Regions from separate parts of the Mesorhizobium sp. WSM4830 genome, predicted to be linked through region 2. Evidence: predicted binding sites of a transcription regulator. Region 2 holds the regulator's gene; each other region holds the start of a gene.

Region 1 (7,607 bases), on a different contig from region 2:
CAGCCACGGCCGCCACAGAATGGTAGCCGACCTTGATCGAGGCGGAATTCACCATCGAGCAATAGTTTTTGATGCCGGGCAAAGTAGACCAGACTTCGCCAGCCGCCTTGGCGCTGTCTATGTCCGCCCATTCGAATATCTCCGTCCAGCCGCCTTCGGATTTGAGCAGGCGACGGTTGAGGAAACCCTTGAGCTTTCGCACCTCGTCATTCACTTCATCCCTGGTCTGCAGGAACATCTGCTCGGTGAATCCGGGCTTCAATGCAAATTCGGTGATTTCAACGACATTCGTGTCCATGACTTCCTCCCTTTGCTATCTGACCTTTGTTTCGCCTCCCGCATTCTGTTCGCTCAAGACGTGCTCGTTCGGCCTTGGCCTTTGAGCCAGCAGAGCGCCATTTCTGTTGCCGTTTCGACGGCGAGGTCCACCGCCATGCCGCGTATCCGCATCGCGTTGAACGTCGGAAAGTCGAATAGAAAGCTGATTGCCTGCACGACATCATTGCCGGGACTGTCGTGCGCCAGTGCCTCGCGCACGAATCCGGCCACCATGTGTCGCAGGTATTCCTCCCATTCCCGCATGGCCGGAAGCTCGCGCTCGCGCAGGTCGCTTTCGAGATGCCGTCCGCCACGGTGGTAAAAGGCGAACAGCTCGTTGGCGACCCGGCGCAACCGTTCTTTAGGGTCCGTCGCCCCGCCGATTATCTCAGTCACCGATTCGGGCGACGGAGGACGCAGGCGCTCCATCAGCAATTCGCCGCACGCCGGCACCAGGTCGTCCAGAGTAGGAAAATGCTTGTAGACGGTGCCAACGGCGACATCGGCTTCCGTAGCGATGTCCTTCCAAGTCGTGCCAAAGATGCCGTTCTGGGTGTGCAGCTTGATTGTCGCGTCGAGAATGCGCTGCCTCGTTTTGGCGAAGGCGGCAGTCCGGGAACCCATGCTGTAGCGGCGAGGGGACATAGACGTCCACCCAAATAATTGAATGAACGATTCAATCATTTAATTTATCTGGAGTCAATCCAGATTCGCAGGAGCCACTCGCTATTCCCCACTCGCTATTTCATTATTCACCCCATGAACCCGATCGAGCTTCTCGACTATGCCGGCGTCGCAGTCTTCGCGGCGACCGGTGCGCTGGCCGCCTCGCGCAAACAGCTCGACATTATCGGTTACCTGTTTCTGGCTAGCGTTGCCGGCATCGGGGGCGGAACGTTTCGCGACGTCATCCTCAACGTGCCCGTGTTCTGGGTGGGAAACCGCGACTATGTGCTAATCTGTGCGGCGGTGGCGGTCGTCGTCTTCTTCAGCGCACATCGTTTGGAGTCGCGCTACAAATTGCTGCTCTGGCTCGACGCCATAGGTCTTGCCGCATTTTCGGTGATTGGCGCGGCCAAGGGGCTGACGATCACCGGGTCACCTGCAGTTTCGATCGTCACCGGCATGCTCACCGCAACCCTTGGCGGCATTCTGCGCGATCTGTTGACAGGCGAGCCTTCGGTGCTCCTGAGACCGGAGATCTACGTTACCGCAGCGCTTGCCGGCGCCGGCCTCTACACACTTGGCGATTTCGCCGGACTGCCGCCGCTTGCGTCGGGCCTGGCAGGTTTCATGGCGGCTTTCTGCGTACGCGGCGGCGCGCTGAAATTCGGCTGGGCCTTTCCGTCCTACAAAAGCAAGCCTGGCCGGCGTCCGGAAGATATTCCCTGATTTAAGGTGTCAGGCCGCAAACCGTTGCGCTTCCCCGCCATAATAATTGACGTAGCGGGCACCGATCTCCTTGACCGGCATCACCACGAACACGTCGACCGTCGAGAATTCACGGTCGATGACGCAGCCGTCGCCGATGCGCGCGCCGACGCGCAGATAGCCCTTGACCAGCGGCGGCATCGCGGCGATCGCCGCCTTGGCATTGACGGCCTCGATCGGCATCAGATCCATGGAACAATAGCGCCCGGCGACAGCACGCACGTCCCACGATGAATTCGTCCGGCAGTGGTGGGCAAGATAGGTCAGCGCCTCGGCATGTGCCGCCGGCACAGTGCCGTGGAACGACGCGCAACCGGTCATCACGCCGATGCCGTAATGGTTGATATAGGCCCAGATGCCTTGCCACAGCGCCTCGATGGTGCGCTTCGAGCGGTATTCCGGCAGAACGCAGGAGCGGCCGAGCTCGAGGAAGCGCTGGCCGGGATGCCGCGCGATCAGCTTGGTCAGCTCGAATTCGCCTTCGGAATAGAAGCCGCCGGCCGCCGCGGCAATCTCCTGCCGCAGCAGGCGGTAGGTGCCGACAATGCGGCGATGCTCGGGGCCGGAAAGCGACGTATCGAAGACCAGCAGATGGTCGCAGAGGGGATCGAAGCGATCGGCGTCGCGACGGTCCTGCATCTGGAACAGGTCCTTCCTGGCGCCAAGCTCGTCGTAGAACACCCGGTAGCGCACTTCCTGCGCGGCAGCGATCTCGGCCTCGTTGCGGGCGAGCCGCACTTCGAGATTGCCGATGCGGCCGAGCGATGCGCCTTTTATGACGGCATCGGCGTTCCGGCCGACGAGCAAAGGCCCGCTGGCGTTCGGCCGAGCATCACATTCCGGCATGACTGTATGCACGAGTGATTCTCCTTCGAGCCATCCCTCTTGGCACGGGGATACGGTGTAGGTGCAACAGGATTGTGACAGTACCGTGATACGGCTCTGCGGGCAATACTTCGTCGGCTGGGTAATCTATCAACCGTCTATGTTGTGCCTCAGGCGGCCACTTGGCCCTCGACCGCATGAACCAGGGCATCGGGGTCGAGCGGCTTGGTGACGAAGCCGCTGGCACCGTGAGCGAGCACGGCGTGGCGGGTCTTTTCCTGGCTGTCGGCCGACAGCACCATGATCGGCACCGGCGGCACCGCGGTCTCCTCCTCATGGCGGCGGATGGCGGCGATGGCGTCCAGACCGTCCATGACAGGCATGTGCAAGTCCATCAGCACCACGTCGTAGCGGTGCTTGTGGCCGGTGCTGATGACCGCCTCGACGGCGGCCTTGCCGTTGCCGACCACTTTGACGCGATGCCCGGCCTTCAGGAGGGTGGCGCGGGCCAGCATGGCGTTGATGTCGTTGTCCTCGGCGATCAGCACTGACAGGCCCTGCTGGCGGCCGCCAATGGCGTGCCCAGCCTGCGCGCCGCGCTTTTGCAATTGCGGCTCGGCGATGACCGGCGCATGGCTGGTCAAAAGCACGCGCAGCAGTGTCTCGCCGCGCACCGGCCTCGCCAGGAAGGTGGCATAACCGTTGGCACGGAACTCGCCAAGCATGCCGCGGTCGGTGGGCGCGATCAGCGTCACTGCCTCGCAATCGGCAAATCCGCTCTGGCGCAGGCGCCTGAGCAGCCTGCCGTCGCTTTGCTCCATGGCAGCATCGATCAGCAGCACGTCGCAGCCCTCGGCGAAAGGGGTGGCCTGGGCGGCGGCGGTGGCCAGATCGACCGTGCCGCCATTGGCGCGAATGGTGCGGGCAATGGCTTCGGCCTCGACCAGGTTCTTCGACACGATCACCGCATGCCGGCCCGACAGCGGGTCCTGCCGGATCTGCGCCGCCTCGACGGCGGAAATAGCGGGAATATCGAAGACGAACTCGGACCCCTGGCCAAGCCGGCTCGACACGGAGATGGTGCCGCCCATGGCGGTCACCAGGCGCTTGGAAATGGCAAGACCGAGGCCGGCACCGCCATGCGCACGGGTCGAGGTGCCGTCAGCCTGTTCGAAGTCCTCGAAGATGCGCTCCATGTCCTGCTCGCGCAGACCGGGGCCGGTGTCTGAGATGGTGAAGCGGATGCGGTCGGTGGTTTCGGTGCGGACGCGGGCGATGCTTGCCAGGACACCGCCGCTGTCGGTGAACTTGACGGCGTTGCCGATGAGGTTGAGCAGCACCTGCCTGACCCTGCCGGGGTCGGCGGTGATCAGCTGCGGCACGTCGGGTTCGACATGACAGCCGAGGCCGATATCCTTGGCAAAAGCCCGCGCCGCCAAAAGCTCGACGACATTGTCGGCGATCTCGCGCACCGACATCGGCTGCGGTTCGGGATCGAAGCGGCCGGCCTCGATCTTGGAGTAGTCGAGCAGGTCCTCGATCAGCGCCAGCAGCGCGCTGGCCGAGGTCGAGATGGCGCCGACATAGGTCCGCTGCTCGGGCGAAAGGCTGGTGTCGGCGAGAAGCCGGGCCATGCCCATGATGCCGTTCATCGGCGTGCGGATCTCGTGGCTGACTGTGGCGAGGAAGCGCGATTTGGCCTGGCTCGCATATTCGGCCCGCTCGCGGGCGGTGATCAGCGAGGATTCGGCGCGCTTGCGGGCAGTGATGTCGCGGGCGATGGCGCGATGCGAGACGGCGCCGCTGTCCTTGTCGCGCACCGACAGCTCGATCCAAGAGAACCAGCGTGGGCCGTCCGGCGTGCGAATGGCGACGTCGGTGGAACTCAGGCATTCATGGTCGGAAAACGCGGCGTCGGGGACGATGCCGACATCGATGCCCAGTTCGGCCAGGGTCTTGCCGGCAAGGTCGCGCTGGTCGGTTTCGACAAGGTCGGCGAAGACCTTGTTGGCGTAGACGATGTGGCCGTCGCGGTCGCGGTGGACGACGAGATCGCCGAGTGCATCGATCAGACCGCGAAAGCGCTCCTCGCTCTCCTGCATCTCCCACATGCGGTCGGCAAGCGTCTCGATTTCGGCGCGGCTGCGGGCGGTCGTGGCATCGAGCAGGGCCACCGCGCGGCGTTCGGTGCGCCTGTTGCGCAGATGCATGGCGAGCCCGGCGATGGCTGTCGCCAAAAGGCCGATGGTGATGAAGATCGGCGCTCCGGTCAGATGCGAAAGGCCCGCCAGCACGACGATGGCGACGAGCGTCAGGAAGGGCAGGCCTTCGCGGTTGGAGGCCGGCAGTTCCGGCGCCAGCGGCGGCGCGGCGACAAGCTGCCGTCCTGGCGCCTCGGGGGCCGTCCCGTCGGCCCGTTCGGCTGGTTCCGCCTCTCTGATGCCGGGTTCCGCAATCATACGGAACTCCTGCCAGACAGAGCTTATCGAAGGTTGTGGTTGATCGTTCGAATTTTAGCGGTCGCGCTCTTTTTTGTCCCTTTGGGGCTCACATATCCACCACCACGCGGCCGCGGATCTTGCCCTCGACGATGTCATGCGCGGCGCCGATGATGCCGTCGAAGCCGATGCTCGTCGACAGGCTGGCAAGCTTTGTGTGGTCGAGATCGGTGCCGATGCGGCGCCAGGCCTCGAGGCGGACCGCCTTGGGCGCCATCACCGAATCGATGCCGAGTAGCGAGACGCCGCGCAGGATGAAGGGGGCGACGCTTGCCGGCAGGTCCATGCCGCCGGCAAGGCCGCAAGCGGCGACGGCGCCGCCATAGGAAGTCATCGACAGAACGTTGGCCAGCGTGTGGCTGCCGACCGCATCGACGCCGCCGGCCCAGCGTTCCTTGGCGAGCGGTTTTGCAGGCTGGGCAAGCTCGTCGCGTGAAATTACTTCCGCGGCGCCAAGGTCTATCAGATACGGGCTTTCGGCAGCGCGGCCGGTCGAGGCAATGACGTGATAGCCGAGGCTGGACAGGATCGAGACCGCGACCGAGCCGACGCCACCGGCAGCGCCGGTCACCACCACCGGGCCGCGGTCGGGCACGATGCCGTGGCGCTCCAGCGCGATGACGCAAAGCATTGCGGTGTAGCCGGCGGTGCCGACCGCCATCGCATCATGCGAACTCATGCCGTCCGGCAGCGGCACCAGCCAGTCGCCCTTGACGCGGGCGCGTCCGGCAAAGGCGCCGAAATGCGTCTCGCCGACACCCCAGCCGTTCAATATGACCTTGTCACCCTTGCGCCAGTCGGGACTGGAAGACGAGATGACGGTGCCGGCGAAATCGACGCCCGGCACCAGCGGCCAGCGGCGGATCACCGGCGCCTTGCCGGTGATTGCAAGGCCGTCCTTGTAGTTCACCGTCGTCGCCTCGACCGCGACGGTGACATCGCCTTCCATCAGGTCTGCTTCGGTAAGCTCGGTCACCGCGACCGACTGGTTTTTCTCGGCGTCGCGCGAAACGAGGATGGCTTTGAAGGTTTCGGGCATTTTTTCTCCTCGGGCTTGCAGATCAGAATGTGCGGCGCCAGGCGAGTGAGGTCAATCGCCCGACGTTCCGCGCCGCCAGCCAATGAGTTCGTCGAAGACGACCAGCACGGCACCGACCGAAATGAAGGCGTCGGCCAGGTTGAAGACGGCGAAGGACCAGACCGGCGTATGGAACAGGACATAGTCGATGACATGACCATAGGCAGCGCGGTCGATCAGGTTGCCGAGTGCGCCGCCGACGATCAGCGCGAAACCGATGCGGGCGAGCAGGTGGCCGGGCGGCGTGCGGGCCGCAAGATAGAGCACGAAGGCGACCACCAGAACCGCGACGACCACCAGGCCGGTGTCGCCGAAGGACGAAAACAGCGAGAACGCGATGCCGGTGTTGTAGGTGCGGTACAGCGCCAGGAACGGCAGCAACTCGAGCCGTTCCTGAAAGGCAAGGCCGGTTTCGACCAGATATTTCAGCCACTGGTCGAGCGCTATCGCGGCGACCACCAGAAAAGCGTAGGGGCTCCAGGATTTCATGGTCTGCAGTTTCACGGCTTGGGATGTCATGATCCGGCGTCCTCAGGGCCGAGCTTCAGTGCGCCGCGCCGGATCTCGAACAGCATGACGCCGGTGGCCACCGCAAGGTTGAGCGAATCGGCGCGGCCGGCCTGCGGTATCCGCAGCAGCTTGTCGCAGCTTGCGGCGAGCTCGTCAGGCAGGCCTTGCTGCTCGTTGCCCATCATCAAAAGCACCGGGCCTTTTGAAAAATCGACGGAGCGGTAGTCGACCGCACCGTTCAGATGGGTGCCGGCGACAAGGCCGGGGAAGCTCTTGCGCCAGGCGAGAAAAGCCTCGGGCGTCGCCTTGGCGACCGGCACGGCGAAGATCGAACCCATGGTGGCGCGCACCGTTTCGACTGAAAAAGGATCGGTGGTCTCGCCGACCAGGATGACGCCCCTGGCACCGACAGCGTCGACCGTGCGGATGACGGTGCCGAGATTGCCGGGGTCGCGCACGCGGTCGAGCGCCACCCAGACGTCGCCGTCCTGGACGCGGATGTCCTTCAGCGGCAGCAATTTCTGCGAGAACACGCCGACGACCATTTGCGGATTGTCGCGGCGGGTGATGGCGACCAGTACCTTTTCCGAGACTTCAAGTACGGTGCCGCCGGCTGCAACCGTGCGCGCCGCGACCTTTTCGACTGCCGCATTGCCACGTCCGGCCTTGGCGAAGACCAATGTCCTGATCGACCAGCCGAGATCGAGCGCGTCGATGACCAGCTTCAGGCCTTCGGCAATGAAGGCATTCTGCTGGTCGCGGAATTTCTTCAGCGCGAGCGCCTTGATGTCCTTGACCAGCGGGTTGGCGAGGCTGGTGACTTCCTTCACCTGCCCTGGCGCGCCCGCGTGCCGTTCGTACGCACTCATTCAGGCCACCCAGCGAGAGAACAGCGAGGTCGAAAGCGCCCGGCCGGCGGATTTCTCGCGGATGATCAATTCGCCCGA
Region 2 (7,607 bases):
GTCATCTTGTTTCTCCCGCCGGGTTGCCGTCTGCCGCGGATGCCGGAAGCAGCCTAGAAGTTATCCGCCGGAAGCGGAAAAACAACTCTTCTTGAAAAAACGCCGCGGCGAGCGGCCGCGGCGTTCGGACGTCTCGGAAACGTCGGCTCAGTTGCAGACTGCAACAGTGCCCGCCGCCACGCCGGCGCAGACCTCTTCTTTCTTGATCCAGCCGGCGTCGATGACGACGTTGAGGTTATCCTTGGTGATGGCGACCGGGGTCAGGAACAGCGACTTGACGGTATTGCCGCCGGGCGTGGTGAAATCCTTCACGCCGGCAATGTCGGTCATCTGCTTGCCGTCGGCCAGTTGCGAGGCGATCTCGGCGGCGTTCTTGCCGAGCTCGCGCGCGTCCTTCCACACCGACACGGTCTGTGTGCCGAGCGCGATGCGGTTCAGCGCGGCGTGGTCGCCGTCCTGGCCCGAGACCGGAACAGATCCGGCCAGCCCTTGTGCCGTCAGTGCGGCGACGACGCCGCCGGCAGTGCCGTCATTGGCCGCGACCACTGCATCGACCTTGTTGTCGTTCGCGGTCAGGAACTGTTCCATGTTCTTCTGGGCGTTGGCCGGGAGCCAGCCGTCGGTATAGGCCTCGCCGACATTCTTGATCTTGCCGCTGTCTATTGCGTCCTTCAACACTTCCATCGAACCGGCAAACAGGAAATCGGCATTCGGATCGGCACCCGAGCCCTTGATGAAGACGTAGTTGCCTTCCGGCTTCACCTTGAAGACTTCGCGGGCCTGCATGCGGCCGACTTCCTTGTTGTCAAAGGTCAGGTAAAAGACGTCCTTGTTCTCGATCAGCCGGTCGTAGCCGACAACCGGAATACCTTCGTCCAGCGCCTTTTGCACGGCTGGCCCGATGGCTGAAGCGTCCTGGGCCAGGATGATCAGTGCGTTGGCGCCCTGCGAGATCAGGCTCTCGACGTCGGTGAGCTGCTTGCCGGGGTTGGACTGCGCGTCGGCGGAAATATACTTGTCGCCTGCGGCCTCGATGGCCGCCTTCATTGCGGCCTCGTCGGTCTTCCAGCGCTCTTCCTGGAAGTTCGACCAGGAGACGCCGATGACCTTGTCTTTAGCCTGCGCCACCGACGCCAGCGCCAGCGTCATGGCGACACCCGCCAGAATGGCGGTCGTGAATTTCTTCATCATATCCTCCCTGCGCCGCGTACGGCGTGACCAATTGGCTCAAAGACCAGCTTAGAAGCTCTAATTTTTTCGAGCCTCGAAAAAATACTGGCCCGATCTCCGGCTGCTGTCAACATCGATTCTGATGGATTTTGATGACTCTGCGAGTTTTTTCGAGCGTCGGAATAAACGATGACAGCGCCACCGGCATCTGACACTATTTGCCTGCATCCGACACTATTTGTCGGACATTACCGACGGCTTCCGGTTCATGAGCGGCCGCGGCAACCGGGAGGAAAGCAAACGATGTCGGTCGGAATCCGCCATGACGATTTGCGCCGGCGCAACCGGGCGATGGTGATCTCGGCGGTGCGCCGGGCCGGCCAGCCATCGCGTACGGAGATCGCAGCAACCACCGGCCTCAGTCATTCGACCATATCGGCGATCTCCTCCGACCTGATACGGGAAGGCATCCTCGCCGAGAGCAAGGCAAGTGAGCCTGTTTCGTTGAAACGCGGTCGTCCGCAGGTCGGCCTCGCCCTCAACCCGGAAGCTGCGGCGGTGCTGACCGTGGTGTTGTCGCTGAATTTCCTGTCGGCCGCCATCATCGACTATGCTGGACAGGTGGTCGCCGAGGAACAGCGCCGGCTGGATACGCTGACCATGCCGCGCGACGAGTTGATCCGTGAATGCATGGCCATCGTCCGGCGCCGGCTTGAGGATCCAGACCTTGACGTCCGCAGTGTCGCCCGCATCGCGCTGGCTATCCAGGGCATTACCGACTCCCCTGCACGCGCCATGCTGTGGTCGCCGATCACCCCGCAGACCGACATCGCCTTTGCCGACATGCTGGAGGACGAATTCGGCATCCCGGCAACGGTGGAGAACGACTGCAACATGATGGCGGTGGCTTTGCGCTGGCGCAATCCGGATCGCTATCGCGACGACTTCATCGCCATCCTGCTTTCGCATGGCATCGGCATGGGGCTGGTGCTGAAGGGCGAACTGTTCACCGGCACGCATTCCTCGGGCGGCGAATTTGGCCACATGATCCATCGTCCGGGCGGCGCGCTCTGCCGTTGCGGGCGGCGCGGCTGCATCGAGGCCTATGCCGGCAACTACGCCATCTGGCGCAACGCCAGGCAGATGAGCGAAGACAGCGAACCGGTCGCCGACGTCAGCGACGCCGACATGCGCGCACTGGCGGCCCGGGCGCGCGAGAAGGATGGGCCGGAACGCGAGGCCTACCGTAAGGCCGGCGAGGCGCTGGGTTTCGGTCTCGGCTCGCTGTTTGCGCTGATCGATCCGGCACCGGTCGCGATGGTGGGCGCCAGTGCCGCCGCCTTCGATCTGATCGAGCCGGCCTTGCGCCAGGCAATCGCCCAGACGGCCGGTGGCCAGCACTCCGGCTCGATCTCCTTCGACACCGAACCAAACGAATTGCCGCTGATCCGCGAAGGCTGCGCGATGCGGGCGTTAAGCTTTGTCGACCAGGAGATTTTCGCGCCGGGCGCGCAAATGAGGCCCGGCGTCCGAAAGAACGTCGCCTGACCAGGCGGGTCAATCTTCCCTGATCGCATAGCCGGCACCGCGGATGGTGCGGATGACATCCGGCATGCGGCCGTTGTTGACCGCTTTGCGCAGCCGCCCGACATGCACGTCGACGGTGCGTTCATCGATATAGATCGTCTCGCCCCAGACATTATCGAGCAACTGGCTGCGCGAGAAGACGCGGCCCGGATGCCGCATCATGAATTCGAGCAGCCGGAATTCGGTCGGCCCGAGCCTGATCTCGCTCTTCTTGCGATAGACCCTGTGCGATTCGCGATCGAGCACGATGTCGCCGACCTTCAGCACGCTGGACAGCACTTCCGGCTTGGCGCGGCGCAGCAGCGCCTTGACCCTGGCCATGAATTCCGGCGTCGAAAACGGTTTGACCAGATAGTCGTCGGCGCCGGTCGAAAGACCGCGCACCCGGTCGCTCTCCTCGCCGCGCGCGGTCAGCATGATGATCGGCAACCGCTCGGTTTCGGGGCGCACCCGCAACCGACGACAGAGCTCGATGCCGGAAACCGCTGGTATCATCCAGTCGAGCACCAGAAGGTCGGGCACATTCTCCTGTAAACGGATCTCGGCTTCGTCGCCGCGTGTCACTACCTCGACCTGGTAGCCTTCGGATTCGAGATTGTAGCGGAGCAGCACACCCAACGGCTCCTCGTCCTCCACCACCATTATGCGTGGTGCGATCATCGGCTGGGCACCCCCATCATGTCACCGGCGCGGACATTGTCGTTTCGTCCTGCTTCGGACGATTGACCGGCAATTGCTCGCCGGTCAGCACATAGTACGCATTTTCGGCGATGTTGGTGACATGGTCGCCGATCCGCTCCAGATTCTTGGCGCAGAACAGCAGATGCGTGCAAGCAGTGATGTTGCGCGGATCTTCCATCATGTAGGTCAACAGCTCGCGGAACACGGACGTGTATTTGACGTCAATGCGCTCGTCGGCGGCACGCAGCTTGGCCAACGCGGCCGCATCGCCTGCAGCATATTCCTCGATAACGCCCTGCACCTGGATGAGCACCAGCTGCGCCATCGCGTCGATGGAATGCGACAAGTCGCGCGGCGTGACGCTGAGGCCGACCGCACTCACACGCTTGGCGATATTCTTGGCAAGGTCGCCGATGCGTTCGAGGTCGCCGGCCATGCGGATCGCTCCGACCACATGGCGGAGATCGTGGGCCATCGGCTGGCGTTTGGCGATCAGGGTGATGGCGCGGTCGTCCAGTTCGCGTTGACGCGCATCCATGATGGCGTCGTCGGAAACGACGCGTTGCGCCAACACGTTGTCGGAATTCAACAGGGCCTTGGTCGCCCCGCCGACCATCGAACCGGCGAGGTCGGCCATGTCGCGGATCAGCTTGCTGATCTGCTCGAGATCCTCGTCGAAAGAAGCGACTGTGTGTTCGCCCATGGTCCTGTCCTCATATGCATGATCGGAACGGCTCAGCCGAAGCGGCCGGTGATGTAATCCTGCGTGCGCTTCTCTCGGGGCGACGTGAAGATCTTCTCGGTCCGGTCGAACTCGACCAGTTCACCCAGATACATGAAGGCGGTCTGGCGCGACACGCGCGCCGCCTGCTGCATGTTGTGGGTGACGATGACGATCGTGTAGTCGGCTTGCAATTCGTCGATCAGCTCCTCGATTTTTGCGGTCGACAACGGGTCGAGTGCGGACGCCGGTTCGTCGAGCAGAATGACTTCCGGCTTCACCGCCACGGTGCGGGCGATGCAGAGCCGCTGCTGCTGGCCGCCGGACAGGCTCAAGCCGCTGGCGTTGAGCTTGTCCTTGACCTCGCTCCACAGCGCGGCGCGCTTCAACGCCTGTTCGACGCGGCCGTCCATCTCGGACTTGCCGAGGTTCTCGTAGAGCCTGACGCCGAAGGCGATGTTCTCGTAGATCGACATCGGGAACGGCGTCGGCTTCTGGAACACCATGCCGATCTTGGTGCGCAGCAGATTGAGATCTTGCGACCGGTCGAGAATGTTCTTGCCGTCGAGCAGCACCTGGCCCTCGGCCGTCTGTTTCGGGTAGAGCTCATAGATGCGGTTGAACACACGCAGCAGCGTCGATTTCCCGCAGCCCGATGGGCCGATGAAGGCCGTGACACTGCGCTCGGGCAGCGACAGGCTAATGTCCTTCAGCGCCTTGCTCTGGCCGTAGTAGAAGTTGAGGTTCTTGACCTCGATCTTCGTCTTCTCGGCGACCGTTTCGGTCATCGTCATGTCTGGGGACAACATCTGCGTCATCTGTCCTCTCTGCGTCCGGTAAGGCTGCGGGCGAGGATGCTCAAGCCCAGAACCGTCAGGGTGATTATGAGTGCGCCGGTCCACGCCAGCTGCTGCCATTCCTCGTAAGGGCTGAGAGCGAACTGGAAGATGGTCACCGGCAGGCTGGCCATCGGCGCGTTGATATTGCTCGACCAGAACTGGTTGTTGAGCGCAGTGAAGAGCAGCGGCGCCGTCTCGCCGGAAATGCGTGCTATCGCCAGCAATATGCCGGTAACGATGCCGGACAATGCGGCGCGATAGGCGACCGAACGGATCACCACCCAGCGCGGCGCGCCGATCGCGGCGCCGGCTTCGCGCAACGCGTTCGGTACCAGGTTGAGCATGTCTTCGGTGGTGCGCACGACCACCGGAATGACCAGGATGGCAAGCGCCACGGCACCGGCAATGGCCGAGAAATGCCCCATTGGCCGCACCATCAATTCATAGACGAACAAGCCGATGATGATCGACGGCGCCGACAACAGGATGTCGTTGATGAAGCGGACGACGGTGGTGATGCGCGAGAAACGTCCATACTCGGCCATGTAGGTTCCCGCCAGCACGCCGATCGGCGTGCCGACGACAACCGCGATGATCGTCATCAGCAGGCTGCCGGCGATGGCGTTGAGCAGGCCGCCCGCCTCGCCGGGTGGTGGCGTCATCTCGGTGAAGACCGCGAACGAAAGCCCGGCTGTGCCCTTATAGACCAGTGCGCCGAGGATGAGCGCCAGCCAGGCAAGCCCGATACCGGCAGCGACGACGCAAAGCGCCATCATCACCGAATTCCTGGCTTTGCGGCGGCTGTGGAGCGATGAGGATGTCGACATCGGTCAGGCTCCCGTACGGGCGTCGATCCGCATCAGCATATAGCGGGCGGCGGCAAGGATCAGGAAGGTGATGACGAACAGGATCAGGCCGAGCGAAACCAGCGAGGAGGTGTAGAGATCGCCGTCGGCTTCGGTGAATTCATTGGCGATGGTGGCCGAGATGGTCGTGCCCGGCGCGAACAGGGAGGCACTGATGCGGTGGGCGTTGCCGATGACGAAGGTCACCGCCATGGTCTCACCGAGCGCGCGGCCGAGGCCAAGCATGACGCCGCCCATGATGCCGATGCGGGTATAGGGAATGACCACGCGCCGGGTCACTTCCCAGGTCGTACATCCGATGCCGTAAGCCGATTCCTTCAGCACCGCCGGCACCGTATCGAAGACGTCTTTGGTGATCGAGGTGATGAATGGCAACACCATGATGGCGAGGATCAGCGCCGAGGTCAGAAGTCCGATGCCGTAAGGAGGGCCGGCGAAAAGGCTGGATAGTCCCGGTACGCCGTGAAAGATGTTGATGATGAAGGGCTGTATCGTCGTCTGCAGGAACGGCGCGAACACGAACAGGCCCCAGATGCCGTAGATGATCGAGGGAATGCCGGCCAACAGCTCGACCGCTATGCCGATCGGGCGCCTGAGCGGGCGCGGGCAGAGCTCGGTGAGAAAGATTGCAATGCCGATGCCGATCGGGACCGCGATCAGGATGGCGATGGCCGCCGTGACCAGGGTGCCGTAGATCGGCGCCAGTGCGCCAAATTTTTCCGTGACCGGATTCCAGCTCTCAGTCGTCAGGAAAGAAAAACCGAAGGACGACAGCGCCTGCCATGAGCCGGCAAACAGCGAGATCGCGACACCGCCGAGGATGACCAGTACCAGAATTGCGGAAGCGCGGGTGAGACCGCGGAATATGGCATCTGTGAGCGCGAAGCGCCGCACCGTAGCTTCCCTGGCCCGGGCTGCTGCGGATGATGGCATGGCATCGGAAGCGATGGTCATTGGGTCCTCGCGATTGAAGGCAACAGGGAGGACGCCATCGACGCCCTCCCTGGAGGAGATTACATGGCCGAGTAGAGCGGCTTGCCGTCGTCGCCGACGACTTCCTTGGCCCACATGGCCTTGACGCTCTCGACCACCTTGTCGGGCATCGGAACGTAGTCCAACTCGCCGGCCATCTCGTCGCCCTTGTCGTATGCCCAGGCGAAGAATTTGAGCGCTTCGCCGGTCGTCGCGGCGTCGTCCGGCTTTTTGTACAGGAGGATCCACGTGGCAGCCGTCATCGGCCAGGACTCGGCGCCCGGCTCGTTGGCGAGGATGACGCCATAGCCCGGCTGCGAGCTCCAGTCGGCATTGGCCGCTGCTGCCGAGAACGCCGCCGCGGTCGGTTCGACCTTCTTGCCGTCCTTGTTGATCATGTCGGTGTGGGTGAGCTTGTTCTGCTTGGCGTAGGCGTATTCGACATAGCCGATCGCGCCGCCGGTCTGGGCGACGTTGTTGGCAACGCCCTCATTGCCCTTGGCGCCGATGCCGACGGGCCATTCCACTGCCTTGTCGACGCCGACCTTTTCCTTCCAGTCCGCGCTGACGTCGCCGAGATAGTATGTGAAGTTGAACGTCGTGCCCGAACCGTCGGAACGATGAACGACCGCGATCGCCTGCGAAGGCAGCTTGACGTCGGGATTGAGCTTCTTGATCGCCTCGTCATCCCAGCTCGTGATCTTGCCGAGGAAGATGTCGGCCAGCGTCGGGCCGTCGAGAACCAACTCGCCCGGCTTGATGCCTTCGAGA
Region 3 (7,607 bases), on a different contig from region 2:
CTGCCGGCATCTTCTCCCCGTATAGTGACGGGGAGAAGGGGCTGGCCGCAACGTCGGCACCCTTTCTGCAACGCTGGAGATTAGCGAAATCCTTTGCGAAGGCGTCTTTCTCCCCGTCGCTATACGGGGAGAAATGCCCGGCAGGGCAATGAGGGGCGGCGCAAAACCTGAAACGATTGCTTGAGGCGGAGCAACGATTAAGTTGGCCGAGACAGCCTATTTGACAGAAACGCTCGGCCCGCCCTCGACCGCAAGCACCAGCCGGCGGTTGGTGACCCTTGCCAGCTGTGCCAGCCGACCGGCCGGCCGTTCGCCGTAAAGATCGGCCAGCGCTGCCGGCAGCACCAGCGCCAGCACGCCATTGCCGCGGTTTTCCCATTTCAGCCGCGGCATGACGCCGGGCATTGCCGCGCTCAGCAAATAGACGACGCGCAGCAGCGCGGCCAGCACGCGAGCCCGTTCGAGATAGCGCGGTGTCGCCAGCCCGCGGATTTCCGGAGCGGCTTCATTGAACACGCCCTCGTGGCGAAACAGGCTGACAAGCGCCAGGAAGGCGCGGCCGGGATGGTCGACGCCGATGAAGGAAGCGTGGGCGATGATGTTGAGCGATTGCTTGCCGCGATATTCGGGATGGGCGCGCCAGCCGATATCGGCGAGCAGGCAGGCGGCGTGGCGGTAGCGCGCCTCATCCCTGGTCTCGTCGATGCCGAAGGCGGCGAACGCCTTGCCGGTCCACTCGACAAGCTCATGCGCGTGGTCGACCGAGCGCGAGCGCAGGCGGGCAAGCTCTTCCGCCGCCGAGATCAGCGGATCGGCTTTCTGCTCGGCCTTGTCGAGCAGCGAATAGAGAAAGCCCTCGCGCACGCCCAGCGCCGACACGATGATCTTCGACGGCTGCATCGCCGCCATGATCTCCTGCAGCACGATGGCGCCATAGGGCAGCAGCGAGCGGCGGTTCTTGGAGATGCCCTCGATGCCTCTGATCTTGTCGATCTCGGCCCTGGCGACCTGCCGGAGGAAGTTCGCGGCGCTTTCGATGCCGATTTCGTAGTGATGCATGACGCCGAGCGGGTAGTTGGTCATTTCCATGTGCAGCCGGGCGAGATTTCGCCAGGTGCCGCCGACCGTGTAGAAGGCCCTGCCCTGCCCGCCCTTCAGCAATTTCGCCCGTGCCAGTTGCTCGCGCGTGATCCTTGCCGCCTGGGTCAGCGAGTTCTTCGCCATGTCCTGCAGGCGCAGCCCGCCCAACGGCAGCGTGATGCCGTCACCGATCGTCTCGCCGTCGATATCGATCAGTTCGAGGCTGCCGCCGCCAAGGTCGCCGGCGATGCCGTTGGCCGGGTGGAAACCGGAGATGACGCCGAGCGCCGAATAATGCGCTTCCTCGCGGCCGCTCAGCACCTGGATCTCGGTCTTGAGCACATCCTCGGCGCGGTGGATGAAGTCGGGGCCGTTGACGGCCTCGCGAGCGGCGGCGGTCGCCAGCACATATATGCGCTCGGCGCCGGCCTGGTCGGAAAGCGCGCGGAAGCGGCGGAACTCTTCCATCGAGCGCGTCACCGCCTCGGGATCGAGTTTTCCGGTCGAAACGATGCCACGGCCGAGGCCGGCCAGCATCTTTTCGTTGAACAGCAAGGTCGGCGAGCGCGCCAGCCCCTCATAGATGACAAGACGGATCGAATTCGACCCGATATCGATGATGGACAGCGGTCGGCGGTCCTGAAGCCGGCCCTGGGATGCTGAAATCATCAGCCCGTCGCTGCGTTCTGTTTCTTGCGGCGCTTGAACTGCGCGATGCGCTTGGGCGCATGCGACTTCAACGCATCGCCCCGTCCGGACAGGCTCGGATTGGTCATGAAATATTCCTGCGCGTTGAACGGTTCCTCGCCCTCCTCCAGCACGACGCGCCGGGAGGTTCCGTCAGCCAATACGTCGAAACTTTGCTGGTTGTCCATGATGTTGCCGAGCATGATCTGGCCGAGCACCTGCTCATGCACAGTTGGATTGGTGATCGGTACCATGGTCTCGACGCGGCGGTCGAGATTGCGTGGCATCAAATCGGCCGAGGAGATGTAGACGATCGCCCCGTCCGAGGGCAGGCCGTGGCCGTTGCCGAAGCAGTAGATGCGGCTGTGCTCTAGGAAACGCCCGACGATCGACTTCACCCTGATGTTCTCCGACAGGCCGGGCACCTGCGGTCTCAGGCAGCAGATGCCGCGCACCACGAGATCGATCTCGACGCCGGCGCGGCTGGCATCGTAGAGCGCATCGATGACGATCGGGTCGACCAAGGCATTCATCTTCATCCAGATGCGGGCCGGTCTGCCCTCCAGCGCGTGGCTGATCTCGTCCGAAATGTGCTGGAGGATGCGGTCGCGCAGCGTGAACGGCGAGATGGCCAGCCGCATCTGCTCGGCCGGCTCGGCATAGCCGGTGATGAAATTGAACAACTGGGCGACATCGCGCGCGATTGTCGGGTCGGTGGTGAAGAAGGACAGATCGGTGTAGATGCGGGCGGTGACCGGGTGGTAGTTGCCGGTGCCCAGATGCACGTAATTGCGCAGCCTGCCATCCTCGCGCCGCACCACCAGCGACATTTTCGCGTGGGTCTTCAGTTCGAGAAAGCCGAAGACGACCTGGACGCCGGCGCGCTCGAGGTCGCGGGCCCAGCGGATGTTGGCCTCCTCGTCGAAACGCGCCTTGAGCTCGACCAGTGCGGTCACCGACTTGCCGGCTTCCGCCGCATCGACCAAAGCCCGCACGATCGGGCTGTCGTTGGAGGTGCGATAGAGCGTCTGCTTGATCGCCACCACTTCCGGGTCGGCCATTGCCTGGCGCAAGAACTGCACCACGACGTCGAACGATTCGTAAGGGTGGTGGACGATGATGTCCTTCTCGCGGATAGCGGCAAAGCAATCGCCGCCATGCTCGCGGATGCGCTCCGGAAAGCGCGGATTGTAGGGGGTGAATTTCAGATCGTCGCGGGCGACGGCGACGATCTCCGAAATCTGGCTGAGCGCCAGCGGACCGGTGAGCACGCTGATGCGGCTTGCCGAGACGCCAAGCTCGCCGGCGACGAAGTCGCGCAATTCGGGCGGCATCAGCATGTCGAATTCGATACGGATGACGGAGCCGCGGCGTCGCCGCTTCAGCGCCGTCTCGAACAAGCGCACCAGATCCTCGGACTCTTCCTCGACCTCGATATCGCTGTCGCGGATGATACGGAACGTGCCGGAGCCCTTGACCTCATAGCCTGGGAACAGCTTGCCGATATAAAGGCCGACCGCCTCCTCGAGCGGGATGAAGCGGACATGGCGCTTGCGATCCGGCAAACGGATGAACCGCCTCAGCGCCATCGGCAGGCGCAAAAGCGCACTCATCTCCTCGCCGTTCTTGCGGTGGCGCAATTGCAGCGCCATCGAGAAACCGAGATTGGGAATGAACGGGAACGGATGCGCCGGATCGATCGACAACGGCGTCAGCACCGGAAATACCTGCTCCTGGAAATGGTCCTCCAGCCAGGCCTTCTCGTCCTTGCTCAGCGCCTCGCGAGTGATGCTCTCAATGCCTTCCTTGTCTAGCAGCAGCATCAGCGCCGAAAGGCTTTTTTGCTGGTCCTCCTGCAGGCGCTCGACCTCGCGCAGCAATTGTTCAAGCTGCTGCTCGGGCGTGCGTCCGTCCGGGCTCTTCAGCACGATGCCCTCGCGCACCTGGCCGGCGAGACCGGCGACGCGGACCATGAAGAACTCGTCGAGATTGGCGGCCGATATCGACAGGAAGCGAACACGCTCGAGCAGCGGATGATTGGCGTTCAGCGACTCTTCGAGCACGCGTCGGTTGAATTGCAGCCAGGAAAATTCGCGGTTGACGAAGCGGTCGGGGTTGCCGCCTTCGGGGCTCGCCGCCTCGACGGTGATGAATTCGTTCTGGACCGGCTTCAGTTCGTTCATGGTTTCCGCTCTTCCCACACCGTTCGACGACCACAGCCTTAACCGGCTTAACTTATCCTCTGACAGGCTTTTGCGACAGTTTCATTTCATCGATCTTGCAAAGAGACGGGTTATGATCCAGATGCAATCGACAAGATCAGGAGACGACGATGGCAGGCGGTTCCATTCCCCATTTCCAGAACGATGCGGGCTATCCGGCAATCGACATCGGCGTCAAGGAATTCATGTGCACCGGCGCCAATCCGCCTTTCGACCACCCGCATGTATTTCTCGACATGGGCGACGACAATGAAAAAGTCTGCCCCTACTGCTCGACGCTCTATCGCTATTCGCCGAAGCTGAAGGCATTGGAAACGCAGCCGCCGGGCTGCCTCTATCTCGACCAGGCCGCCTGATTCTTCCGCGACAAGCCTGATGCAGGAAACGCAGTCCCGGCAGGTGGTCATCGCCGGGGCGGGCGTCGCCGGGCTGACCGCAGCACTTGCCTTCGCCGAGCGCGGCTATCGGATAAAACTGTTCGAACAGGCGCAGCACCTCGAGGCTGCCGGCGCCGGTATCCAGCTTTCACCCAACGCGACGTGCATTCTTCGACAATTAGGCGTACTCGATCGGCTGCTGCCGACGGTGGTGCGCCCGGAGGCGGTCGTGCTCAAGGATGCCGCCACGCTGCGCGAGCTGGCGCGCGTACCGCTTGGCCAGGCGGCAGAAACGCGCTGGGGAGCGCCCTATCTCGTTGCCCACCGCGCCGATCTGCAGTCAGCGCTGATGCAGCGGATAGCCGAGCGGCCCGAGGTCGAGCTTGTCACCGGCGCCCGCGTCGGCAGCGTCGCCACCGGACCGAATGGCATCACCGCAATAGTCGAGGTTGCCGGCACGGCCATCGAAACGGAAGCATCGTTGCTGATCGGCGCGGATGGCGTCTGGTCGTCGGTGCGAGAAACGCTTGCCCGCAAGGCGGTCGAATTCGGTAGGAGCCGGTTTTCCGGCGAGCTTGCCTGGCGCGCCACGGTGGCCGCCGACAGCCCCGCCGGACAAACCTTTGCAGCGATCGGTGCGGCCGATTGCGTTAGCGCATTCCTCTATTCCGGATTCCATATGGTCGCCTATCCGGTCAGCCGTGGCACTGCCTTCAATTTCGCCGCCTTCACCAGGGGCAAGCGCATCGCCGAGGGCTGGTCGGGGCATGCCGACCCCGCCAGCCTCTCAAGCGCCATGCGCGGTACCGCGCCGGCGCTGGTCCGTCTGGCGAGCGAAGCGGCACCGTGGACGGCATGGCCGATCCACACTGTCGAGCAGCGGCGGTGGACGACGCCGCAAGGCATCGCGCTGATCGGCGATGCGGCGCACGCGATGACGCCGTTTGCCGCGCAGGGCGCGGCGATGGCGATCGAGGACGCGGCGACGCTTGCCGGCTTCGTTGCCGCTTCGCCGTCCGATCTTGAGGGGGCGCTTGCCGCCTGGGAACAGGCGCGGCGGCCGCGCGTCGCCCAGGTTGCCCGCCGCGGCGCCGTCAATCGCCTCGCCTGGCATGCGGCCGGGCCGGTGGCGATGGCCCGCAACCTGTTCCTGGCGATGCGCTCACCCGAAAAGCTCGCCGCCGATCTTGATTGGCTTTATGGCTGGCGGGCGCGCGAGTCTGGGGATCGGCGATGAAGCTCGATAGGCCGGCAGGACAGAGAGGGGCGCGAAGGATCGCGGCGTTGATCAGCCGGAACCCTCTTCAATTGTAAAGCCGCATCGACAGGCCGAGCGATGCCGGCAGCGGGTTCCACCAGCCGGTGCGCAGGCCGGCCGTGCGCAGCGCCGCCGCCGTCCAGGTGTTGCAGCCGATCAGCGCGTTGAAATCACCATTGGCTTCGAAGAAACGATCGAAACGGGAATAGGCCGCATTCTCGATCGGAATGGCTCCGTTCGGCCCCTGCTGGAAGCTTGCCGCAATGTAATCGAGCAGCGCCGTAAACCGCTCCTCGCCGATGTCGAAACCCGCGACTTCGGGATGCGGCTCGGCGATGTCGCCGGAAACGTCGACATGCATCACCGATGCATCGACCGTCAGCGCCTTCATCACCGGCACCGCCTTCAGCTCCGACCAGGTCGGCGTCTCCAGATAGAAAGCGCGGCCGCCCCAGCCGAAGGCGATGTAGCGGACCTCCGCCATGTCGACCGGAATGCCGGCATCGACCAGAAAGTGGAAGCGCCGGCGCACATCGTCGTCGACCGGGATGGCGATGTCGGTGTGGATCGGATTTTGCAGCACCAGGATACGGTGGCTTGCGCCGATCGGATCGGCAACGGCCGCCGGCCAGAGCGGGCGCGGCAGCAGCGTGCCCAGCGCTACCGCTAGCGCTATTGCAACGGCTAGCAGGCCAAGAAAACGGGCAAGCTTCTTCATGCGGAAGGCATAGAACAAGCAATGCTCAAGGTGAAGCCTCTCCGGAAGTTGCACAGCTGACTTAGAGCTTGACGCGTATCCTCCCCGGGAGGATATGCTGGGGCATGTCAGATCACCTCCACGCCTCGCATCCTTCCATCACAAAGCGCCTGAAGCGCGCGCAAGGCCACCTCGCGGCGGTGCTGGCCATGATCGAGGCGCATCGCCCTTGCGTTGATCTGGCGCAGCAGCTTCATGCCGTCGAAAAAGCGATCAGCAGCGCCAAGCGCGAGCTGATCAACGACCACATCGAGCATTGCCTGACGGACAGCGTGGAAACCGGCGGCAACTCGCTGGCGGAACTCAAGCAGCTGGCGAAGTATCTATGAATGCCATTGTAGCCCCCATTCTGGAATGGTTCGGGTTCGGCTCGCACGCCGCACATCATCATGGCGATCACGGTTCGCACGGCCACACCCATGGCGTCATCGATGCGACAATTGCCACCACCGACCGGGGTATCTGGGCAATCAAATGGTCGTTCGTGATCCTGGCCATCACCGCGGCGCTGCAGATGGTCGTCGTTGTGCTGTCGGGAAGTGTGGCGCTGCTGGCCGACACAATCCATAACATCGGCGATGCGACCACGGCGATCCCGCTATGGATTGCGTTCGTGCTGGCGCGGCGCAAGCCGTCGCGGACCTTCACCTATGGCTTGGGGCGGGTCGAGGATCTGGCCGGCATCACTATCGTGCTCATCATCCTGTTCAGCGCTGTTGTCGCCGCCTACCAGGCCATCGACAGGCTGATCAATCCGCAAGTGGTGACACACCTCGGCTGGCTGACGGCGGCGGGCATTGTCGGCTTCCTCGGCAACGAGGCGGTTGCCGTGTTCCGTATCCGCGTCGGCCGCGAAATCAACAGCGCGGCACTGATTGCCGACGGCTACCACGCCCGCACCGACGGACTTACCAGCCTTGCCGTGGTCATCGGAGCCATCGGCGTCTGGCTCGGCTTTTCCTTGGCCGACCCGATCGTCGGCCTGCTGATCACGATTGCGATCTTCGGTGTCGTCTGGCAATCGGCACGTTCGGTGCTGACCCGCATGCTGGATGGAATCGAACCCGGTGTGATGGACGAAATCCGACATGCCGCCGAGCATGTTCCGGGCGCACGCATTGTCGATGCCAAGGCGCGTTGGATCGGACACAGATTGCACGCCGACATCGCAATTGCCGCAGACGAAACCCTGTCGCTGTCGGATGCGAACAAGATCGCGGCAGCGC
Region 4 (7,607 bases), on a different contig from region 2:
ACTGCGTGACCAGCATCTCTTGACGGTTCCGGCCGGCGACAACGTTATCCGCCTGCTGCCGCCTCTCACCGTCACCGACGCCGAGATCCACGAAGCGCTCGAGCGCATTCGTGCCGGCGCCAAGAGCCTGGCGGATGCCATCGTCGCTGCCGCTGCGAAGTAATCCTGGAATTCCTGATGTCCCTTCGCCATTTCACCGATCTTTCCGCCGTTTCTGAAGGCGATCTGCGCTTCATGCTCGACGACGCAGCTGTGCGAAAGGCAAGGCTCAAGGCCGGCGAACGCAGCAAGCCGCTCGAAGGCAAGGTGCTGGCGATGATCTTCGACAAGCCGTCGACGCGCACGCGCGTGTCGTTCGACGTCGGCATGCGGCAGTTGGGTGGCGAGACGATCATGCTGACCGGCACCGAGATGCAGCTTGGCCGCTCCGAGACCATTGCCGACACGGCCAAGGTGCTGTCGCGCTATGTCGATGCCATCATGATCCGCACCACCTCGCATGACCGGCTGCTGGAACTGACGGAAAACGCTACGGTCCCCGTCATCAACGGGCTGACCGACGAGACCCATCCCTGCCAGCTGATGGCCGACATCATGACCTTCGAAGAGCACCGCGGTCCGGTGGCCGGCAAGACGATCGCCTGGACCGGCGACGGCAACAACGTGCTGCATTCGCTGCTGGAGGCATCTGCGCGCTTCCATTTCAAGCTGAACGTCGCCGTGCCCGAGGGCAGCGAACCGGCCCAGAAGCATGTCGACTGGTCGAAAGCCAATGGCGGCAAGCTGAAATTCACCCGTTCGCCCGAGGAGGCCGTTCACGAGGCCGATTGCATCGTCACCGACTGCTGGGTGTCGATGGGCCAGGAGCACCGTGCCCGCGGCCACAATGTCTTCCTGCCGTATCAGGTCAATGCGGCACTGATGGCGAAAGCCAAGCCGGACGCGCTGTTCATGCACTGTCTGCCGGCGCATCGCGGTGAAGAGGTTACCGACGAGGTCATCGACGGACCGCATTCTGTGGTGTTCGATGAGGCCGAGAACCGGCTCCATGCCCAGAAGGCGGTCTTGGCCTGGTGCCTGGGCGCTTGATAAGGGCCGCCTTGATCCGGGCTGGCCTGATCTGCGCCGCGTTGATCCGGGCCGCCTTGATCCGGGAGTGGGTGGTGCCTATCTCAGGCGCATCACGCAAATCGAGCGCGTCTCGTCGCATGCGCCCCGGAGGGCGGCATCGCCGCGCCCCGGAGCTTTGTCATGTTGGAAACTCATCAATTGGCTGAACATAAACCCAAGCTCGGCGAATTCGGCTACGCTGGCGACGACCATGTCGTGCCGTTCGAGGTCGGCCCGCTCGACGTGCGCGGCCGCACCGTCCAGCTCGGGTCGATGCTCGACGCTATTCTCAGCCGCCACGACTATCCAGAGCCGGTCGCCCGGCTCCTGGCCGAAGCCTGTGTGCTGACGGTATTGCTCGGAACTTCGCTGAAGTTCGAGGGCAAGTTCATTCTGCAGACCCGTACCGACGGGCCGGTCGACATGCTGGTCGCGGATTTCTCCACGCCGCACGCGCTGCGCGCTTATGCCCGCTTCGATGCCGACCGGCTGCAGGCTTTGACTTCTGCCGGTGAGACGTCACCGCAGACGCTGCTCGGCAGCGGTGTCCTGGCGCTGACCATCGACCAGGGCGCCCACACGCAACGCTACCAGGGCATCGTCCAGCTCGACGGCGTCACGCTGGAAGATGCCGCACGCACCTATTTCCGCCAGTCGGAGCAGATTCCGACCGACCTCCGGCTTTCGGTTGCCAAGCTTCTGACGCCCGGCGTCGGCGGTGCCCGCGAGCAATGGCGGGCCGGTGGCCTGCTGGCACAGTTCCTGCCGCAGTCGGCGGAGCGCATGCGCGTACCCGACCTTCCCGGTGGCGACGGCGATCCGCGTGAGGAAATCCACGACCCGACCGACAATTCCTGGCAGGAGTTGCTGGCGCTGCTTGGTACTATTGAACCGACCGAGCTGATCGATCCGACGATCGGCGCCGAACGGCTGCTTTACCGGCTTTTCCACGAGCATGGCGTCCGCGTCTTCGGCGGGGTGCCGGTCGCCGACCAGTGCTCATGCTCGAGGGAGAAGATCCGCGGCATCCTCGAAGGCTTCTCCGCCGAGGAGATCAGGGACAGCACCGAGGATGGCAGCATTCACGTGGCCTGCGAATTCTGCTCGAAACAATATGACTTCGATCCGGCGGAATTTGCAGCGGCTCAATAACGAGCGTCAGTGCGGCTGCCTTCGCAGAACTTGGATTCCCTCGCCCCGCAAGGCGGGGAGAGGAATCCAAGTGAACGTCAATTGACGGTGCGCCGCGTGCCCGGCAAATCGAGCGAGAAGGCGGGGATGGCGACGTCGAACGTCTCGCCCCGCTTGTTGCGCATTGTGTAGTGCCCGACCATGATGCCGGACGGGGTCGAGAGCGGGCATCCAGACGTATACTGATAGCTGTCGCCGGGGTTGAGTCCGGGTTGCTCGCCGACGACCCCGGGGCCGCGCACTTCCTCGACCTTGCCGGTGCCATCGGTAATGTGCCAGTAGCGTGACAGAAGCTGCACGAACTCGTCCGACTGATTGTCGATGGTCACCTGGTAGCCCCAGACATAGCGGTTTTGCGGCGGGTCGGAGTGATCCTCCAGATAGAACGGCCTGACCTGCACTTCGATGTTGCGGGTGACGGCGCTGTACATAAACTGCTCCAAAGCAATGTAGATGGAACTTTCGATGCTCAGCGCAGTTTGGTCAACGATGCGCGGCATCTTCTTGCCCGATCTCAAGCGCAGGTGCCGAAAAACAATGTCATTTGAGTGACACATGACAATGATGGTGTGCAGGCTTGTGCCGGGCGACTCAGCGTTTTGTCGAATTGTTGAAAACGGCCGTCATGCGGCCGGCATTTCTGGAGTGACCAGATCTCGATGGAACCGACATTCGCAGCCGCTCTCCTTTCCATAGCCCTCCTTCTTTCAAATCTCGCCAGCATCCTGTTAGCCTCGCTGAAGCTGAAGCGACCAGCCAAGATTGCACCGCCCGCGGCCAACGCGCCGCCGGTATCGATCGTCATCCCGGCGCGCGGCGTCGAGCCGTTTGCCGAAGAGACGCTGGAGCGCGCCTTCTCCCTCGACTGGCCGCGCTACGAACTCATCTTCTGCGTCGCCCATGCCGACGACCCGGTAGTCAAGCCGATCAACGCCGCAATGGCGCGCTTTCCAGCTATTCGCGCCCGTCTTCTAGTCGGTGACGACCGCATCAGCGGCAATCCAAAACTCAACAATTGCGTGAAGGGTTGGGAGGCGGCGCATTATCGCTGGGTCATCCTTGCCGATTCCAACGTGCTTATGCCGAGCGATTACGTCCAGCAGCTGCTGGCGGCCTGGCGGCACGACACCGGCCTCGTCTGCTCGACGCCGATCGGCTCGCGGCCGGACGGTTTCTGGGGGGAGGTCGAATGCGCCTTTCTCAACACGCTGCAGGCACGCTGGCAGTACGCTGGAGAGGCGCTCGGCCTCGGCTTCGCCCAGGGCAAGAGCATGTTGTGGAACAAGCCGATGCTCGACGCCAATGGCGGCATCCGCGCGCTTGCCGCCGAGATCGCCGAGGACGCCGCCGCGACCAAGCTCGTCAACCGACTCGGACTGCGGGTCAATCTTGTCGCCTCGCCATTCGAACAGCCGCTCGGCCGGCGCACGCTTGGCGAGATCTGGTCGCGGCAGGCGCGCTGGGCGCGGCTGCGCCGCGTCACCTTTGCACTGTTCTTTGCCCCCGAGATCCTGATCGGCGCGGCGCCGCCGCTGGTGCTTGCGCTGGTTGCCGCGGCTGATGCCGGCGTCAGCCTGCCGGCCACCGCCACCGCCGTGCTGGCCGCGGCCTACCTGCCGGAATGCGCCTTGGCCTCGGCCAAGGGGTGGCACCTGTCGCTGCGCACCATCCCGGCGATGATGGTTCGCGACTGCATGCTGCCGGCGATATGGGCGCGCGGATGGCTGAGCGGCGCCGTCGATTGGCGAGGCAATGTGATGACTATCCAGACCAAGGCCGTCGCGGAGCTGGAGGAGACCCCGTCCGGCGCCTGATCGGCGCGTCCCCGCTCGCCTCTGTTCGGCCAGCCCTTATCCGGCAGCTCTCAGCGCCTGCTCGATGTCTTCGAGCAGATCGTCGGTGTCCTCAAGGCCGACTGACAGCCTGAGCGTGCCCGGTCCGATGCCGAGCTCGGCGCGGGCCTCATCGGTCAAGTTCTTGTGCGTCGTCGTCGCCGGATGGGTGATCAGGCTCTTGGCGTCGCCGAGATTGTTGGAAATCAGCACGACGTCGAGTGCGTTCTGGAAGGCAAAGGCCGCCTGCTTGCCGCCCTTCACATCCAGGCAGATCAGCGTCGAGCCGCCCGACATCTGCTTCTTGACCACGGCCGCTTGCGGGTGGTCGGCGCGGCCGGGATAGATGACGCGGGCGATTTGCGGGCGCTCGGCGAGGAAATCCGCGATGCGGCCGGCACTTTCCGTCTGCTGGCGTACGCGCAGCGGCAGCGTCTCCAGGCCTTTCAGCAGCGTCCAGGCATTGAAGGGCGAGAGGCTCGGGCCGGTGTGACGGAAATAGTCATGCAGGTTCTCGTCGATCCATTTCTTGTCCGACAGGACGATGCCGCCAAGACAGCGCCCCTGGCCATCAATATGCTTGGTCGCGGAGTAGACGACGATGTGGGCGCCGAGCTGCAGGGGTTTCTGCTGCAAGGGCGTGGCGAAGACATTGTCGACGATCAGCCTGGCGCCAATCGAGTTGGCAAGTGCGGCGACGGCGGCGATGTCGACCACTTCCAGCGTCGGATTGGTCGGGCTTTCCAGGAAGAACAGTTTGGTGTTCGGCTTGACCGCTTTTTGCCAATTGGCGATGTCTGTGCCGTCGACCAGCGTTGCCTCGATGCCATATTTCGGCGCCAGCGTCTCGATCACCCAGCGGCAGGAGCCGAACAGTGCGCGCGCCGCCACGATATGGTCGCCAGCCTTGGCGCTGCACAGCAATGCTGCCGTCACCGCCGCCATGCCGGATGCAGTGGCGCGCGCGTCCTCGGCTCCTTCCAGCGCGCACATGCGTTTTTCAAACATGTCCACGGTCGGATTGGCATAACGCGAATAGATGAAGCCCGGCTCCTCGCCCTTGAAGCGGGCTTCCGCCGCTTGCGCCGTCTCGTAGACATAGCCTTGGGTGAGATACATCGCCTCGGAGGTCTCGCCGAAGCCAGAACGCAGCGTCCCGGCATGCACGAGTGCGGTCTGAGGCTTCCAGTCGCGCTTCTTGGTCATCATTCTATCCAAACACCAAAATTGGTCCAAACAACAAAAAACCGGTCGCGAAAGTCGCAACCGGTCCATATGGCCTTGCGGCCCGACGGTCCTTTAGCGACTTGTTTAACGTGGCTGCAAGCCGACCGGCCAAATCACCACGGGATAACGAGCTTTAGACCCGCGCCACGCTTGCGTCAATTGCCGGCATGATTAAGAGGGTTGTACCAAGCAGGTGCCAAAGGCGTCCACGGTCGGACCTGCGACAGAACAAGACCTCGCCCGGCGTTCGAACGGAGCCAGACCCTTGCGGCAGACAGGCATTCTTCCCGATCAGGATATTTCCGCGCTGTTCCAGACGGGCGCGCTGAAATCGACGCGCACGCTCGATGCCGATCAGATCCAGCCGGCCAGCCTCGACCTCAGGCTCGGCGACAAGGCCTGGCGGGTGCGTGCTTCCTTCTTGCCCGGCCCGGACCACAGAGTTGTCGACAAGCTCGACCGGCTGAAGCTGCACGAGATTAACCTCGCCGAAGGTGCTGTGCTGGAAACCGGCTGCGTCTACATCGTGCCGCTGCTCGAAAGCCTGGCGCTGCCCGCGCATATTTCGGCTTCGGCCAACCCGAAGAGCTCGACCGGGCGGCTCGATATCTTTACCCGGGTGATGACCGACCGTGGCCACGAGTTCGACAAGATCGCCGCCGGCTATGAAGGCCCGCTCTATCTGGAGGTCAGCCCGCGCACCTTCCCGATTGTGGTGCGGACAGGCTCGCGGCTGTCGCAGATCAGGTTCCGCACTGGCAATGCGCTCTTGTCGGAAAGCGAGCTGCACGAACTGCACCGCGCCGAGATGCTGGTCGCCACCGAACCGCCCAACATCTCAGGCGGCGGCATCGCGCTGTCGATCGACCTCGACGGCGACAAGGATGGGCTGGTCGGCTATCGCGGCAAGCACCACACCGGCCTGGTCGACGTCGACAAGCGCGCCGCGCAGGATGTCGTCGATTTCTGGGAGCCGCTCTACAAGAGCGGCGCCGGCGAACTGGTGCTCGATCCGGACGAATTCTATATTCTGGTGTCGCGCGAGGCGGTGCATGTGCCGCCGCTCTACGCCGCCGAAATGACGCCCTTCGATCCGCTGGTCGGCGAGTTCCGCGTCCATTATGCCGGTTTCTTCGACCCGGGTTTCGGCCATTCGGCGTCGGGCGGCACCGGCAGCCGGGCGGTGCTCGAGGTGCGTAGCCACGAAGTGCCGTTCATCCTCGACCACGGCCAGATCGTCGGACGGTTGGTCTACGAGCACATGCTGAAACGGCCGCAAGCGCTCTACGGCACAGACCTCGGCTCGAACTATCAGGCGCAGGGCCTGAAACTGTCCAAGCATTTCCGCGCCGCGCGCTGATCTTGTTCGCAAGCCGTCAGCCGCGAAACAGATATTCTTTCGCGGCGCCAAGGCAGCCATGAAACTGACCGATAAAGAGCAGTTCTCGCACTGCCAGTCGCTTCTTCCCCCAAAATCCTCTGGTTTGCTTCTCGTCGTCAAGTGAGGCGCTTGAGCTGGACTGCAAGGGGAAGAATTGCTTGCCGAGACATCCCAGCACATGGGCTCTGGCGGAGTCGATACCGCAGGCCCTGCCATTGTCGTTCAGTCTGTCAGCGCGGAGTGCGGACGTCATGCGATCCGCGTTGCGCATCAGAAAGCTCACTTGCGATTTCGAATAGCCGGTGGCCAGAAGCCGGTTAGTCATCGACATCCGGGCTTCGCGATAGGATTTTGCGCTGCATTGTCCGGCGCTGTAAGCCGCTGGGGAGAAATAGGCGAGGAACAGGACTAAACCTACGAACACGGTGCCAATCCGCAGGCCGTTCATTTTTCGCCCCTGAATTCTGTCACCAGTTTACAATGCCTTCACGGCGACCTTCACCGGCTGCTCGATTTCGAGCGGGTTGCGCAGAGGCAGGCCGAAATCCTGCGCCTCGATCTCGAATACGTCACCGGCCTCGGTCCTGATGCCGTCGGCGAAGGACAGCGTCGCCGTGCCGAACATGTGTACATGCACGTCGCCCGGCTGGCGGAACGCCGAGTATTTGAAGTGGTGATGCTCGAGATTGCCAATGGTGTGCGACATGTTCGCCTCGCCCGACAGGAACGGCTTTTCCCAAAGCAGCTTGCCGTCGCGCAGGATGCGTGAAGCGCCGCGGATATCGGAGGGCAGATCGCCGATCAGGATTTCCGGCCCGAACGAAGCGTTGCGCAGCTTGGAATGGGCAAGGAAGAGATAGTTCACG

Evidence for each region. The regulator PhoB, encoded in region 2, activates phosphate uptake and scavenging genes when phosphate is short. The targets are predictions, from matches to a motif close to TGTCATNNANCTGTCAT.
Region 1: the regulator PhoB is predicted to act here: its motif matches at 2,659-2,675, upstream of olsB (l-ornithine N(alpha)-acyltransferase).
Region 3: the regulator PhoB is predicted to act here: its motif matches at 4,023-4,039, upstream of AC0L2Y_RS06740 (RNA degradosome polyphosphate kinase).
Region 4: the regulator PhoB is predicted to act here: its motif matches at 2,840-2,856, upstream of AC0L2Y_RS11960 (ceramide glucosyltransferase).

What each region holds. Positions count from the first base shown of each region.
Region 1 is NZ_JBVVQI010000025.1:2,956-10,562, reverse strand. It holds gene AC0L2Y_RS25895 (cupin domain-containing protein) at 1-298, opposite strand, end outside; gene AC0L2Y_RS25890 (TetR/AcrR family transcriptional regulator) at 352-1,002, opposite strand; gene AC0L2Y_RS25885 (trimeric intracellular cation channel family protein) at 1,078-1,710, shown strand; gene olsB (l-ornithine N(alpha)-acyltransferase) at 1,720-2,595, opposite strand; gene AC0L2Y_RS25875 (hybrid sensor histidine kinase/response regulator) at 2,745-5,033, opposite strand; gene acuI (acrylyl-CoA reductase (NADPH)) at 5,122-6,111, opposite strand; gene lspA (signal peptidase II) at 6,163-6,639, opposite strand; gene AC0L2Y_RS25860 (TrmH family RNA methyltransferase) at 6,666-7,529, opposite strand; gene AC0L2Y_RS25855 (RsmD family RNA methyltransferase) at 7,530-7,607, opposite strand, start outside.
Region 2 is NZ_JBVVQI010000004.1:51,433-59,039, reverse strand. It holds gene AC0L2Y_RS07285 (sugar ABC transporter permease) at 1-5, opposite strand, end outside; gene xylF (D-xylose ABC transporter substrate-binding protein) at 148-1,188, opposite strand; gene AC0L2Y_RS07275 (ROK family protein) at 1,474-2,718, shown strand; gene phoB (phosphate regulon transcriptional regulator PhoB) at 2,728-3,417, opposite strand; gene phoU (phosphate signaling complex protein PhoU) at 3,434-4,141, opposite strand; gene pstB (phosphate ABC transporter ATP-binding protein PstB) at 4,174-4,977, opposite strand; gene pstA (phosphate ABC transporter permease PstA) at 4,974-5,825, opposite strand; gene pstC (phosphate ABC transporter permease subunit PstC) at 5,829-6,818, opposite strand; gene pstS (phosphate ABC transporter substrate-binding protein PstS) at 6,878-7,607, opposite strand, start outside.
Region 3 is NZ_JBVVQI010000003.1:367,297-374,903, reverse strand. It holds gene ppx (exopolyphosphatase) at 217-1,749, opposite strand; gene AC0L2Y_RS06740 (RNA degradosome polyphosphate kinase) at 1,749-3,950, opposite strand; gene AC0L2Y_RS06735 (zinc-finger domain-containing protein) at 4,100-4,345, shown strand; gene AC0L2Y_RS06730 (FAD-dependent monooxygenase) at 4,365-5,603, shown strand; gene AC0L2Y_RS06725 (TIGR02117 family protein) at 5,671-6,342, opposite strand; gene AC0L2Y_RS06720 (metal-sensing transcriptional repressor) at 6,447-6,710, shown strand; gene AC0L2Y_RS06715 (cation diffusion facilitator family transporter) at 6,707-7,607, shown strand, end outside.
Region 4 is NZ_JBVVQI010000007.1:125,111-132,717, reverse strand. It holds gene AC0L2Y_RS11980 (acetylornithine transaminase) at 1-163, shown strand, start outside; gene argF (ornithine carbamoyltransferase) at 178-1,089, shown strand; gene AC0L2Y_RS11970 (Hsp33 family molecular chaperone) at 1,252-2,262, shown strand; gene apaG (Co2+/Mg2+ efflux protein ApaG) at 2,340-2,732, opposite strand; gene AC0L2Y_RS11960 (ceramide glucosyltransferase) at 2,961-4,115, shown strand; gene AC0L2Y_RS11955 (O-succinylhomoserine sulfhydrylase) at 4,152-5,342, opposite strand; SAM riboswitch at 5,413-5,490, opposite strand; gene AC0L2Y_RS11950 (2'-deoxycytidine 5'-triphosphate deaminase) at 5,626-6,720, shown strand; gene AC0L2Y_RS11945 (hypothetical protein) at 6,737-7,189, opposite strand; gene araD1 (AraD1 family protein) at 7,217-7,607, opposite strand, start outside.